DNA from 2 places in the Kineococcus sp. NBC_00420 genome. Region 1 is predicted to be linked to the other one. Evidence: riboswitches for the same ligand, from Rfam matches in the RefSeq annotation. Region 1 holds a riboswitch; the other holds the start of a gene.

Region 1 (7,330 bases):
CCGACCTCGCCGCGGCGCGCGACGTCGTCGCGCACGTCCGCCGCAGCGGGGTGCCGGCCATGCTCGACTTCAACCGCCGCTTCGACCGCGACCACGCCGCGCTCCGTCGCGTGGTGGCGGAGGGGGGCGTCGGGGAGGTCGAACTCCTGCAGCTGACGTCGCGCGGCCCCTCCCTCCCGCCCATCGAGTACCTCGAGGTCTCCGGGGGTCAGTTGCGCGACCAGACCGTGCACTTCTTCGACCTCGCGCGGTGGATCAGCGGTCAGGACCCGGTCTCGGTCTCCGTCACCGGTTCCGCCCTGGCCGATCCCCGCATCGCGCGCTTCGGCGACGTCGACACCTCGGTGGCCGTGCTGACCCTGCCCTCGGGGGCGCTCGTGCAGATCGACAGCGTCCGGCGCACCGGGTACGGCTACGACGAGCGCATCGAGGTCATGGGGTCCACGGGACTGGTGGAGTCCCGGCGTCAGCACCGGGGAAACGTCGTGCACTACGGCGTAGCCGGGGTCGTCGCCGACGCGTTGCCGCCGGGCTGGTTCGAGCGGGTCGAACCGACCTACGCCGCGACGCTGGCCGCCTTCGTCGACGCGCTGGAGCGGGGGACCACCCCGCCCGTCACGCTGGAGGACGGTCTCGTGGCGCAGGCCGTGGCCGACGCGGCCACCCGCGCCCTGGTCAGCGGGCGGACGGAGACCATCGCCTATCCGTGACGAGACGCCCTGCGCGACAGGGCGCCCCGTCCGGGCCGCCGCCTCAGACCCCGGCGGCCCGGACAGGGCGCCCCGTCCGGGCCGCCGCCTCAGACCCCGGCGGCCCGGGCGGCGTCCTTGAGGACCTCCGCCGCCACCTCCAGGCCCTCGATCCGCCCGAGGGAGGTGTCCTCGTGCTCGATGTTCACGGCCATGTCCGGGTCGACCTCGTGCAGGGCGCGCAGGAACTCGGCCCAGAACGCGGTGTCGTGGCCCCTGCCGAGGGCGACGAAGTCCCACGCGGACTCCTTCGGCCACTCGTTGACCCACTCGTCGCCCCCGAGGTTCGTGCGGTCCTCGGCGGGGTCGAGGCGACGGAACCGGTTGTCCAGCACGCCGTAGACCGCGGCGGCCGGATTGATCCGCACGTCCTTGGCCGCGGCGTGGAACACCAGTGGACCGAGGTCCCGGACGACGGCGACGGGGTCCATCTGCTGCCAGAACAGGTGCGAGGCGTCGAGTTCGACGCCGAGGTGGGTCGCCCCCGTGCGTTCCAGCAGTTCGCGCAGGTTCGCCGGGTTGAAGACGGCGTTCTGCGGGTGCAGTTCCAGGGCGACCTTGACGTCGAGTTCGCGAGCGAGGGCGTCGATCTCCTTCCAGAACGGGGCGGCCACGCTCCACTGGTGCTCGATGACGTCGAGGTCGCGGGAGTTCCAGGCGTTGACGACCCAGGTGGGGCGGGTCGCCCCGGGTTCGGCGCCGGGGAGCCCCGACATGGTGACGACGCGGTGCTGGCCCAGGCGGTTCGCCAGCCGGATCGACCGGCGGACGTCCTCGGCGTGCTGGTCGCCGATGACCGGGTTCGGGTGCAGCGGGTTGCCGTTGCAGTTCAGGCCGGCGATCGAGACCCCGGTGCCCTCGAAGGTCCCGAGGAACTCGTCACGCGCGGTGTCGCTGACCAGGATGTCGTCGAAGGTGGGGATGTGGACCGGCGGCAGGAACCCGCCGGAGTTCAGTTCGATGCCCTGCAGGCCGAGGTCGGCGACGACCTGCAGCGCCTCGGGCAGGGATCGGTCGTGCAGGATCGCGTTGTAGACGCCGAGTTTCACGGTCTGCTCTCTCTCAGTCGAGGGGGACGGGTTCGCCCGTGCCGTCGGCGGCCCGGGTGACCGCCTCGAGCACGCGCAGGTTGTGCAGGCCGTGGGCCATCGGCGGCACGACGGGGAGGTCGCCGATCGGCGAGCCGACGCCGCCGGCGACCTCGTTGAGGAACGCGCGGCACTGGAAGCTGAAGAAGTCGCTCTGCCCGTGCCCGACGCCGCCGAAGTCCATCGGGAGCCCACCGGCGACGTAGGGGTGCTCGGGGCCGACGAGGACCTGACGGTAGCCGTTGACCACGCCGGGCGCGGTCGAGTCGGCGATGGTGAACTCACCGGTGCGGTTGAGGTCGAAGGCCCCCGCGCCGTGCTCGGTGAAGATCTCGAAACCCAGTCCGTTGGGCAGGCCGTGCGCGATGCGCGAGACCGAGAACGTCCCGGTCGCTCCGTTCGTGAAGGTCGCAGTGAACGTCGCCAGGTCCTCGTTCTCGACGTCCTCGAACTCGGCGCTCACCTCGGACAGGGCGTGCCCGACGACGGCGCCGACCGGTTTCGGCCGGCGCGTCGTCACCTGCGAGAACACCGTCCCCCGCACCGACTCCAGCGGCCCGCAGAAGTACTCACCGAGGTCGACCAGGTGGCTGCCGATGTCGGCGAGCGCACCGGACCCCAGACCGCCCTGGTAGCGCCAGCTGATGGGGGCGTTCGGGTTGGCCGCGTAGTCGCACCAGTAGTGGCCGTTGAAGTGGCGGACGGTCCCGAGGTGACCGTTCAGCACCTGCTCGCGCAGGGCGTTGATCGCGGGGGAGCGGCGGAAGGTGAAACCCACCGCGGCGACGAGGTCCGGGTGCTGGGCGGCGGCCGCGACCATCGCCTCCGCGTCGGTGACCGAGGGGGCCAGCGGCTTCTCGCAGAGGACGTGCTTGCCCGCGGCCAGCAGACCCTCGACGATCTCGCGGTGCAGGTGGTTGGCGACGACGACGCTGACGGCGTCGACGTCGTCGGCCTCGGCCACGGCCTGCCAGGACGTCTCGGCGCGCTCGTAGCCGTAGCGCTGCGCCGCGGCCACGGCGAACGGTTCGTGGGCGTCGGCGACGGCGACCAGGCGGACCGGCGGCAGGCCCTCGCCGTAGGAACCACCCGCGAGGGTGGAGGCGGCGCGGTAGCCGGCGAGGTGGGCGCGGCCGGCCATCCCGGCGCCGATCACGGCGACGCCGATCGGGCGGGTGGGGGAGGTGGGGGGCATCGGGCGGGCCTCTCGGGAGGGTCGCGGGTCGGCACCGGCACTGGTGCGACGTGATTTTCAAACCGGTTTGAACGACTGCCGCTAGAATCGGTTCGACCGTCCGCCGTTGTCAAGCGGGCCAGGAAGGGAGTCCGGTGTCCGCTCGACCCACGATCAAGGACGTCGCGGCCCGGGCCGGGGTGTCGAAGGGCATGGTGTCCCTCGCCCTGCGGGGGGCGCCGGGGCCCAGCGCCGAGACGGCCGCCCGCGTGCTGCGGGCGGCCGCCGACCTCGGGTACCGCGCCGACCGCGCGGCGAGCAGCCTCGCGCTGCGGCGCACCCGCCTGCTCGGGATCACCGTGGCCGTCCGCAACGCCTTCCACGCCGAGCTCGTCGAGGAGCTGCAGGACGCCGCGGAGGAGGCCGGCTACGACGTCGTGCTCGCCGCGGTGACCCGCACGCGGGGGGAGCGGGCGGCGGTCGAGACCCTGCTCGACTCCCGCTGCGAGGCGCTGCTGCTGCTCGGGCCGGAACTGCCCGGTGCGGAGCTGATGGAGCTGCGGCGACGCGTGCCCGTCGTGGTCCTGGGGCGGCGCCCGCGCCTCGCGGACCCCGGGTCGCCAGGGCCCGACGTCGTGCGTGCCTCCGACGAGGTCGGGACGCGGCTGCTGGTCGAGCACCTGGTCGGCCTGGGTCACCGGGACCTGCTGCACGTCTCCGGCGGCGCGGGGGACATCGCCGCCGACCGCCGCGCCGGGTTCGAGGCCGCCGTCGAGGCCGCCGGGGTGCGCGGGCGGGTCGTGGAGGGGGCCTTCGACGAGGAGGGCGGGGCCGCCGCCACCCGGCGGGTCCTGGGTGGGGGGTGGACGGGGACGGCGGTGGTGGCCGCCAGTGACCGGATCGCGCTCGGCGTCCTCGACGTCCTCCTGCGGGACGGGATCGCGGTCCCCGGGCGGGTGTCGGTGACCGGCTACGACGACAGCCTCCTGGCCCGGCTGGGGCACGTGCGGCTGACGTCGGTGAGCCAGGACGCGGCGGGGCAGGCGGCGTGCGCGGTGCGGGCGGCTGTGCGGCGCCTGGACGGCGAGGACGATCCGGGCCCCGCCGACGTCGTCCTCGTCCCGCGGCTGGTGGTGCGGGACACGACCGGTCCAGTCATGTCAGAATGACAGGACAAAATATCCGGAGGTTCTCGTGCCCCTGCTCCGCTTCGACCTCGTCGCCGGCCGTCGCCCCGACGAGGTCCGTACCCTGCTCGACGCCGCCCACGCCGCCGTGGTCGAGGCGTTCGGCGTCCCCGACGGCGACCGGTACCAGGTCGTCCACCAGCACCCCGAGGATGAGCTCGTCGTCCACGACACCGGCCTCGGCATCGAGCGCACCCGCGACGTCGTCGTGCTGCAGGTGACCAGTCGCCCCCGCCCGCGCGCGCAGAAGGAGGCGTTCTACCGTCTGCTCGTCGAGCAGCTGCGCACCCGCTGCGGGACCGCACCCTCCGACGTCGTCGTCTCGGTCGTGGAGAACTCCGACGCCGACTGGTCCTTCGGTCACGGCCGCGCCCAGTTCCTCACCGGGGAGCTCTGACCCGGCGCGGCGGGACGCGGCGGCGCTGGTCCCCGGGGGCGGTCGTGTGCCACGCTGACGGCCAGCACAACTGAACACACGGCCGCTTCCCCCGGGCGGGAGAGCCCCACCGGTCCCACCGGTGGGCACCGAAGGAGCAACCACCCCGGAACCTCTCAGGTCCACGTACCGCCACGGGCAGGCCGCTCTGGAAAGCAGGACCCCTGGGTCCTCACCGACGGGGAAAGCCCTGCCCCGCAGGGTGAAGCTCTCAGGTTCCGCGACAGAGGGGGTCCAGCACGTGACCGCACCGCGCGGTCGCGACGAGAGGAGCCCGGTGAACACCCAGGTCAGCAGCGCGACGGTCAGCCCGACGAGCACGCCCCTCGCCGACGTCCACGCGGCGCTCGGCGCCTCCTTCACCGACTTCGCCGGCTGGCAGATGCCGCTGCGCTACGCCTCCGACCTCGCCGAGCACAAGGCCGTCCGCGAGCGCGCCGGGGTCTTCGACCTCTCGCACATGGGGGAGATCCGGGTCACCGGCCCCGAGGCGGGAGCGGCGCTGGACGCGGCCCTCGTCGGGCGGGCCTCGACCATGCCGATCGGCCGGGCGGCCTACGGGATGCTCGTCGACCACGAGGGCGGGATCGTCGACGACCTCGTGACCTACCGCCTCGGCGAGCAGGAGTTCCTCGTCGTCGCCAACGCCGCGAACGTCGAACCCGTCGTCGTGGCCATCGCCGACCGGTGTCGCCCCTTCGACGTCCACGTCGCCGACGAGACCGCCCGCTGGGCCCTCGTCGCGGTGCAGGGGCCGGCGTCGGTGGCGATCCTCGGACCCCTCGTGGACGTCGACCTCGACGTGCTCGGCTACTACCGCAGCGCGTCCGCCACCCTGCTGGGCGTCCCCGTGCTGCTCGCGCGCACCGGGTACACCGGGGAGGACGGTTTCGAGGTGTTCGCCCCGGTCGAGCACGCGGTCACCGTCTGGGACGCGCTGCTGTCCGCGGCCCGCGAGCACGGTGGGGTCCCCGCCGGGCTGGCCTGCCGGGACACCCTGCGCCTGGAGGCGGGGATGCCGCTCTACGGCCACGAACTGACCCGCGAGACCAGCCCGTTCGCCGCCGGCCTCGGCCGCGTCGTGAAGCTGGACAAGGACCCGGGACCGGTCGGGCTCGAGGCGCTGCGACGACTCGCCGAGGTCGCACCCGCCCGGGTGCTGGTCGGCCTGAAGGGATCGGGGCGCCGGGCTCCCCGTGCCGGCTACGCCGTCGTCGCCGACGGGAACCCGGTCGGAGAGGTCACCAGTGGCGCGTTGTCGCCCACGCTCGGCTACCCCGTCGCGATGGCCTACGTCGACGCCGCGCTCTCCGCCCCCGGCACCGCGCTGGCCGTCGACGTCCGCGGTTCCGAACTGCCCGTCGAGGTCGTCGCGCTGCCCTTCTACCGTCGGGAGCGCTGAGTCGTGAGCGCTCCGCTGTCCGTCTTCGACATGTTCTCCATCGGCATCGGCCCGTCGAGCTCGCACACGGTCGGCCCGATGCGCGCCGCCCTCGCCTTCGCCGAGCACCTCGAGGGAACCGCCGCGCTGGAACGGGTCGTCTCCGTCACCATCGATCTCTACGGATCGCTGGGGGCCACCGGGCGCGGACACGGCACCGACCGGGCCGTCGTCCTGGGACTGCTCGGTGAACGGCCCGAACTCATCGACCCCGACGCCGTGGCCGGGCTCCTCGACGAGATCCGGCGCAGCGGTGAACTGCGGGTCCTCGGCCGGCACGCGGTGGGTTTCGACCTCGACGGCGACGTCCGCCTGATCGGCCGGACCTCGCTGCCCGCCCACCCCAACGGCATGGTGTTCACGGCCCGCGACGCCGCCGGTGACGTCGTCGCCGAACGGACGTCGTACTCCGTCGGTGGGGGTTTCGTCCGCGACCACCCGCTGGACGCGAGCGAACCCGTCGTGGGGACCGGGGCAGGGTTGCCGCACGGTTTCCGCAGTGCCCAGGAACTCCTCGACCACTGCCGCTCGACCGGCCTCGGGGTCGCGGACCTGGTGCGCCGCAACGAGGAGAGCCTCCGCTCCGGGAACGACGTGGACTCCGGGCTGCTGGACATCTTCGCCGCCATGGCCGCCTGCGTCGACCACGGCCTCGTCACCGACGGAACCCTCCCCGGCGGGCTCGGCGTCCGCCGCCGCGCCCCGCGCCTGCACCGCGAACTCCTCTCCGAGGAGGGGAACACCGCCGCCGACGTCCTGCACGCGATGGACTGGGTCAGCCTCTTCGCGCTCGCGGTGAACGAGGAGAACGCCGCCGGCGGCCGGGTCGTCACGGCCCCGACGAACGGCGCCGCGGGCATCGTCCCCGCCGTGCTGCACTTCTACCGCCGTTTCGTCCGCGGCGCCGACGACGCCGGGACGGTCCGGTTCCTGCTGGCGGCCGGGGGGATCGGGATCATCCTCAAGGAGACGGGTTCCATCTCCGGCGCCGAGGTCGGGTGCCAGGGCGAGGTGGGTTCGGCCAGCGCGATGGCCGCCGCCGGTCTCGCCGAGGTCCTCGGGGGAACGCCCGAACAGGTGGAGAACGCCGCCGAGATCGCCGTCGAGCACCACCTGGGCCTCACCTGCGACCCCGTCGGCGGGCTCGTCCAGATCCCCTGCATCGAACGCAACGCCGTCGGCGCGACCACCGCGATCCACGCGGCCCGCACCGCGATGCGCGGTGACGGCAGCCACGTCGTGAGCCTGGACACCG
Region 2 (7,330 bases), 3.0 Mb from region 1:
CGTTGAGGTTCGCGCCGTCGACGTAGACCTGGCCGCCGGCGTCGTGGACGAGTCCGCAGACCTCGCGGATGGACTCCTCGTAGACGCCGTGGGTCGAGGGGTAGGTGACCATCAGCGCGGCGAGGTCGTCGGCGTGCTCGGCGACCTTGGCGCGCAGGTCGTCGAGGTCGACGTTGCCCGCGTCGTCGCAGCGCACGACGACGACCTTCAACCCGGCCATCACGGCGCTGGCGGCGTTGGTGCCGTGGGCGGAGGAGGGGATGAGGCAGATCGTGCGCTCACCGTGGCCCTGGGCGAGGTGGTAGGCGCGGATCGCCAGCAGACCGGCGAACTCGCCCTGGGACCCGGCGTTGGGCTGCAACGAGACGGCGTCGTAGCCGGTGACCTCGGCGAGCCAGCCTTCGAGGTCGGCGGAGAGTTCGGCGGTGCCGGCGAGCTGGTCGGCCGGGGCGTAGGGGTGCAGGTCGGCGAACTCGGGCCAGGAGATCGGTTCGAGTTCGGTGGTCGCGTTGAGCTTCATGGTGCAGGAGCCCAACGGGATCGCGCCGCGGTCGAGGGCGTAGTCGGCGTCGGAGAGGGTGCGCAGGTAGCGCAGCATCGCCGTCTCGGAGCGGTGCCGCTCGAAGACGGGATGGGGCAGGAACTCGCTGGTGCGACGCAGCGCGGTGGGCAGCGCCGCCTCGGCGGTCGCCTCCGTCGGGGCCAGGCCGAAACCGGTCAGCGCCGCGGCGACGTGCGCCTCGGAGGTGGTCTCGTCGACGGTCAGCCCGACGTGGTCGGCGTCGACGAGGCGCAGGTTCACCCCCGCCTCGAGCGCGGCGCTGACCACGGCCTGCGCGCGGCCGGGCACGCGGGCCAGGACGGTGTCGAAGAACGCCTCGTGCACGACCTCGACCCCGCCGGCGCGCAGGGCGTCGGCGAGCGCCGCGGCCCGGCGGGCGACCTGGGAGGCGATGGCGCGCAGACCCTCCGGGCCGTGCCAGACGGCGTAGCAGCCGGCCATCACGGCCAGCAGGACCTGGGCGGTGCAGATGTTGGAGGTCGCCTTGTCGCGGCGGATGTGCTGTTCGCGGGTCTGCAGGGCGAGGCGGTACGCGCGGTTGCCGTCGGCGTCGACGGAGACGCCGACGAGGCGCCCGGGGAGGGAGCGTTCGAGGCCCTTGCGGACGGCCATGTAGGCGGCGTGCGGGCCACCGGCACCCATCGGGACGCCGAAGCGCTGGCTGGAACCGACGGCGACGTCGACGCCGAACTCGCCCGGCGCGACGAGCAGCGTCAGCGCCAGCAGATCGGCCGCGGTGATCGCGATCGCACCGCGGGCGTGGGCGTCGGCGACGACGGCGGCGAGGTCGCGGACCCGGCCGGAGGTCCCCGGGTACTGCAGGAGCACCCCGAACACCCCGCGCTCGCCCACCACGGCCAGCGGGTCCGCGGCGTCGAGGTCGACGCTCACGAGGTCGACGCCCAGCGGCACGGCGCGGGTGCGCAGCACGGCGAGGGTCTGCGGGAGCACGTCGGCGTCGACGGCGAACACGGCCCCGGCGGGGGCCTTGGAGGTCCGGCGGGCCAGGGTCATGGCCTCGGCCGCGGCGGTCGCCTCGTCGAGCAGGGAGGCGTTGGCGACGTCGAGCGCGGTGAGGTCGGTGACGGCGGTCTGGAAGTTCAGCAGCGCCTCGAGGCGGCCCTGGGAGATCTCGGGCTGGTACGGCGTGTACGCCGTGTACCAGGACGGGTCCTCGAGGACGTTGCGGCGCACGACGGCCGGGGTCCGGGTTCCGAAGTAGCCGAGCCCGATCATCGACGGCACGACGCGGTTGCGACCGGCCAGCACGCGCAGGGCCGCGGTCACGGAGGTCTCGTCGAGGGCCTCCGGCAGGTCGAGGACGCCGTCGCGGATCCCGGCGGGGACGGCGCGGTCGACGAGTTCCTCGGTGGAGGAGAGGCCGACGACCTCGAGCATCCGGGCGACGTCGGCGGCGTCGGGGCCGATGTGGCGGGCGCTGAACGGCAGGGCGGCGGGTTCCGGGGAGAACTCGGGCAGGTCGCTGCGGACGGGCGTGGGTGAGGTCATGGGACGCTCCGGAGGTCGCTGAGGGCAGGTACCTCCCCGTCTGTCACCCACCCGCGCGGGCGCGGACGTGCTTCAGAGCGGCCTGATCTCGCGTGGTCCTTCCGCCTGAGAGGTTCCGGGGATGTTGCCCCTTCGGCGCCGCGGTCGGACTCTTCCCCGACCAGGGTCTCTCCCACACGAGCTGAACGGCCTGCCGCCATCGTACGGGACGGGATCCCGGATCCCGGGAAGATAGGTTGACCGTCGTGATCACCCTCGCCGTCTGCAGTGCCAAGGGTGGGGTCGGCAAGACGTCCGTCGTCCTCGGGCTGGCCTCGGCCGCCCTCCACCGCGGGACCAGCACCCTCGTCGTCGACCTCGACCCGCAGGCGGACGCCACGTCCGGCCTCGACGTCAGCGCCCACCGCGACCACGACGTCGCCGCCGTGCTGCGGACCCCGAGACGTCGTGTCGCCGAGGACGCCGTCGCGCCCAGCGGGTGGGTCGACGACCACCCGGGACTGCTCGACGTCCTCACCGGTTCCGCGGCCTCCGCGGGTCTGGACACCCCCGGGGCCGACGAGGAGACGCTGAAGTCGCTGCGCCGGGCCCTGGGCAAGCTCGACGACCACGACCTCGCCCTGCTGGACACCCCGCCCTCGCTCAACGGGCTGACGCGTTCGGCGTGGCGCGCGGCGGACGCCGTGCTCGTGGTCTCCGACGCCAGCCGCTTCTCCGTGGCGGCGGTCGACCGCACGATCCGGGAGGTCCGTGCCCTGCGCAGCTCCCCGGAGGTCGTCGGGGTCCTGGTCAACCGCTACACCCAGCGCTCGGGGGAACAGCGCTTCCGCTACGAGGAACTGCAGGCCATGTTCGGCGACCTGGTGCTGGAACCGCTGCCGGACCGGGTGGCCGTGCCGCAGTCGCAGGGAGCGGGGGTTCCGCTGCACTCGTTGCGGGCCAAGGCGGCGAAGACCGTCGCGGAGCAGTTCGACGTGGTGCTGGACCGGATCCTCCGCACGACGTAGGGAACCGGGCGGGGTCGTACCGCGTCCGAGGTGCGGGAACGCCGATGAACGCCTAGTTTCTAGCAAGTCGGTCTACCCGGGTTCGTCCCCGCTGGTGCCGCCCGTTCTTCCCCGCGCTCTTCGCGGGCCCTAGGAGGTTCCGTGACGCCCAACACACCCCTCGACCGTCTCCGCGTGGTCCGCGCCGTCCGCGGAGCGGCGGTTGCGACCGCAGCGCCGCACGTGCCCGCTCCGGACCCGGAGGCCGACCGGATCACCGGCATCGTCACGCGGTTGCGCGCCCAGTGGACGCGTTGCGGTGCGGACATCGCCAGCCACCTGCGCCCCGGGGTCGGCGAGGCGCACCTCGACGCGGTGGAACGCCAGATGGGCCTGCTGATCCCCCGCGGTGCCCGGGCCTGGTGGCGCGCGGTCGACGGTGTCGATCCCGTCCGCACCACCTTCCGCACGAGCGCTCCGACGGTGGGGCCCGGTGGCTGGGTTCCCCTGACCCTGGAAGAGGCCGTGCGTCGCGCGAGCGGCCAGGGTCCCGGCCTCACCGCCCCGCCGGCCCTGCTGCCCCTCTTCGCCCGCGACGAGGAACTCATCGCCGTGCGCCTGGGCTCCAGCCGCTCCGTCGTCGAGCAGATCGTGCTGGCCGAGGACGGCGAGGGCTACCAGCACTCCTGGCGCGTCGGTCTCGACGAGCTGCTGAGCACCTGGGCCGACTCCCTGCTCGCCGCGGTGCACTGGCTGCCCGACGCCCACGACTGGGTGACCGACCCCTTCGCCCTGCAGGCCCTCCCCCGCGCCGAGCTCCTCGACTAGTCCCCACCCACGCACGACGAGAGCCGCGACCTCGCTGGGAAACCCAGTGGGATCGCGGCTCTCGTCGTGCGTGGGGTGGGGCTAACCGGCTTCGCGGGCGGCGCGACGCTTGGACAGCTCGTCGGCCAGCACCATGGCGCTCTGACCGGGCTCGCGGTCGGCGGGACGTTCGCTCGGCAGCGAGGCCAGCTCCCCCTCGACCTCGCGCCAGACGCGGCCCACGGCGATGCCGAAGACGCCTTGACCGCCTTGGACGAGATCTATCACTTCATCGGCCGAGGTGCACTCGTAGACGCTGGCGCCGTCGGACATGAGGGTGATCTGGGCGAGGTCGTCGACGCCACGCTCACGCAGGTGGGTGACCGCCGAACGGATCTGGTGCAGCGAGACGCCGGTGTCCAGCAGTCGCTTGACGACCTTCAGGACCAGGATGTCGCGGAACCCGTAGAGACGCTGCGAGCCGGAGCCTGAGGCACCGCGCACACCCGGTTCGACCAGGCCGGTGCGGGCCCAGTAGTCGAGCTGGCGGTAGGTGATGCCGGCGGCCTTGCAGGCCGTCTGACCGCGGTAGCCGACCTCTTCGTCCAGGTCAGGGAGGTCCTCGGCGAACAGCAGACCCTGCGCACGAACTGGTGGGGTCGACTTCCGCGACGACCCTGCGACTGCATCGCCACTGCTCACGCCGGCCTCCTCGTCATCGCCACCCGTCGAGGACCGACCGGAAGCGTTCTGCATACTGACCGTAGAAGAGCACCCCCGGAGCGTCAACGAGGCGCGCGGCGCGCCGCAGACCGTGACCTTTCCGTGACCCGGGAGAACCCGGATTCAGGCCCCGCCCGAATCGGCTTCGAAGTCCTCGGGCGAGATGTGGTCGAGGAACTCGCGGAACTTCTCCACCTCGTCCTCGTCCTCGTCCGGCACCGGGACGCCCCCGGAGTCGAGCACCTGGTCGGCGCTCACGATGGGGCAGCCCACGCGCAGGGCGAGGGCGATCGCGTCAGACGTCCGCGAGCTGACCGTGAGGCCACCGTCGAAGACGAGTTCCGCGAAGTAGACGTTGTCCTTGACCGCCACGATCCGGACCTCTTCCAGACGTCGGCCGACGGCCTCGATGACGTCCTTGAGCAGGTCGTGGGTCAGCGGACGGGGCGGGACCACACCCTGCTGGGCGAAGGCGATGGCACTCGCCTCGGGGGCCCCGATCCAGATGGGCAGGTACCGGTCGCCGTCCCGTTCGCGCAGCAGCACGATCGGGTTGTTGGAAGGCATCTCGACTCTGACGCCGATGACATCGAGCGCGCGCACCCGATCACCGTACCCCGGCGTCGGCTCAGCGCGCGCCGCGGCCGAGCGCGCCGGCGACGAGCGCGGTGTGCAGCCGCAGGCAGGCCGCCGCGATCTCCCGCACGACCTGGTCGGCGCGGTCGACGGACTCCCCACCGCCTCGCTGCCCGAGGCGCTGCAGCGGCGCGGCGACCTGTTCCGCGAGGGCGATCTCACGGTCGGCGGCGGTGCGGAACATCCGCAGGTGCCGGGCCTCGATGCCGTGCGCCGCCAGCGAGGCCGCGGCGCGCAGCACCTCCAGGGCCTCACCGTCGTACCACGGGCCCCCGGGAGCGGGCGAGAGCACGCCGAACCCCTCGAGCGCGTCGAGGAGCTCGGCGTCGACGCCGGACTCGCGCAGGATCTCCAGCCGGGTCAGCCGGAGGTTGGCGGCGTGGCCGTCGAACCGGTCGGCCCCCGGGACACTGCCCGCCGCGACGACCTCGGGGACGCGCGGTGCCGCCCCGGGCTGTTCCGGCGGCTCGAGGCCGCGGTCCATGGCCTCGAGGTTCTCCCGGATGACCTTCAGCGGCAGGTAGTGGTCGCGTTGGGCGGAGAGCACGTACCGCAACCGGTCGACGTCGTCGGAGGAGAACTTGCGGTACCCCGCGGGGGTCCGGCCCGGTTCGACGAGGCCCTGCTCCTCGAGGAAGCGGATCTTGGAGATGCTGACGTCAGAGAAGTCCGGCGTGAGGATCGCGAGGACCTCGCCGATCGTCATCCTGGGCAGACTCGGGTCCAGGGACCGCGCCCCGGCAGCGCTCACTGCTCCCCTCGCGGGCTGGGGTGGAAGTCCATCCGGTACTTGCCGATCTGCACCTCGTCGCCGGCGGCGAGGACCACGTCGTCGATGCGCTCGCGGTTGACGTAGGTGCCGTTGAGACTGCCGACGTCGCGCACCCGGAACCCCGGACCCGTCGACGGGTCGGGCGCGCGGAGGAACTCCGCGTGCTTGCGCGAGACCGTCACGTCGTCGAGGAAGATGTCGCTGGTCTGGTGGCGGCCCGCGGAGGTCCGCTCGGCGTCCAGGAGGAACCGGGACCCCGCGTTGGGACCGCGCCGCACGACGAGCAGGGCCGATCCGGCCGGCAGGGCGTCGATGGCCTCCTGGTCGTCACTGGTGAGACCGCGTTCCGCGGACTCGTGGACCTCGGGGACGACCAGACCGGCGAAGGACATGGTGGAGTCCACCGGCCGCTCGGCCGCGCCACCCCGGGGGGTCGACGCAGGGGTCGTCCCGCCCTCCGAGGACGCATCCGACCCATCGGTCGACGATGCAGCCAACCCGTCGTCCGACGCAGCCAACCCGTCGTCCGACGACGTGCCCGACGCAGACATCGACACCACCTCTCACGCTGGCAGAACACGTGACTCCCGGGGGCAGGCAACTCCCTGCACGCGGGCGGTCACGCTTGGAACTTCCAGGATCACCCTAGCCGTGCCGACCCGGCAGGTCAGGTCACCGGGTCGACACGGGTGGCGGAGCGCTCAGCCCGCGTGGGCGGTGTAGGCCTCCGCGTCGAGGAGGCCCTCGACCTGCGCCACGTCGCTCGGGGTGATGGTGAACATCCAGCCGTCGCCGTAGGGGTCGGTGTTCACCAGGTCGGGACGCGTCTCCAGCCCCGGGTTGTGCCCCGAGACGGTGCCGGACACGGGCGCGGTGATCTCGCTGACGCTCTTGGTCGACTCGACCTCACCGCAGGCGCCACCGGCGGCGACGGTCTCGCCCTCGGCGGGCAGCGAGACGTACACGACGTCCCCGAGGGCGTCCTGGGCGTGGTCGGTGATGCCGACCCGGACGGTGCCGTCCGCCTCGACGCGCACCCATTCGTGCTCGCTGGTGTAGCGGAGGTCGGCGGGGACGTTCGACATGCTGGAACTGACTCCTCTGGTGGGGACGGCCGGACGGGGACTCAGCCGGTGCTGGCGGAGGGTTCCGGTGACGCCGGGCGAGCGTACTGAGGCGCGGAGACGGCGTGCAAGGCGTCCACCTGCACCCCGTCGGCACCGGCGGCGTTGCGGACCTCGAGGTCCGCCCCGGCGGAGCGCAACGTCTCGCGCACCCCGCCCGGGATGTCGAGGGCGGTGGAGAGGGTGGCGGGGTCGCCGATCACGCTCACGA

Evidence for each region. A riboswitch is a leader RNA that binds a small molecule or an ion and turns the genes downstream of it on or off. The one in region 1 is predicted to bind glycine.
Region 2: it holds a riboswitch for glycine, as region 1 does, so the genes downstream of both, gcvP (aminomethyl-transferring glycine dehydrogenase) here and gcvT (glycine cleavage system aminomethyltransferase GcvT) in region 1, are expected to answer to the same signal.

The regions. Positions count from the first base shown of each region.
Region 1 covers NZ_CP107930.1:2,023,765-2,031,094, reverse strand. The annotation lists gene OG218_RS09920 (Gfo/Idh/MocA family oxidoreductase) at 1-710, shown strand, start outside; gene OG218_RS09915 (sugar phosphate isomerase/epimerase family protein) at 800-1,798, opposite strand; gene OG218_RS09910 (Gfo/Idh/MocA family protein) at 1,812-3,032, opposite strand; gene OG218_RS09905 (LacI family DNA-binding transcriptional regulator) at 3,167-4,180, shown strand; gene OG218_RS09900 (tautomerase family protein) at 4,206-4,595, shown strand; glycine riboswitch at 4,682-4,776, shown strand; glycine riboswitch at 4,778-4,867, shown strand; gene gcvT (glycine cleavage system aminomethyltransferase GcvT) at 4,912-6,036, shown strand; gene OG218_RS09890 (L-serine ammonia-lyase) at 6,067-7,330, shown strand, end outside.
Region 2 covers NZ_CP107930.1:5,002,651-5,009,980, reverse strand. The annotation lists gene gcvP (aminomethyl-transferring glycine dehydrogenase) at 1-2,071, opposite strand, end outside; glycine riboswitch at 2,155-2,256, opposite strand; gene OG218_RS24455 (ParA family protein) at 2,317-3,078, shown strand; gene OG218_RS24450 (hypothetical protein) at 3,220-3,885, shown strand; gene OG218_RS24445 (MerR family transcriptional regulator) at 3,967-4,566, opposite strand; gene OG218_RS24440 (bifunctional nuclease family protein) at 4,711-5,190, opposite strand; gene ftsR (transcriptional regulator FtsR) at 5,216-5,929, opposite strand; gene OG218_RS24430 (FHA domain-containing protein) at 5,971-6,387, opposite strand; gene gcvH (glycine cleavage system protein GcvH) at 6,697-7,080, opposite strand; gene OG218_RS24420 (DUF881 domain-containing protein) at 7,122-7,330, opposite strand, start outside.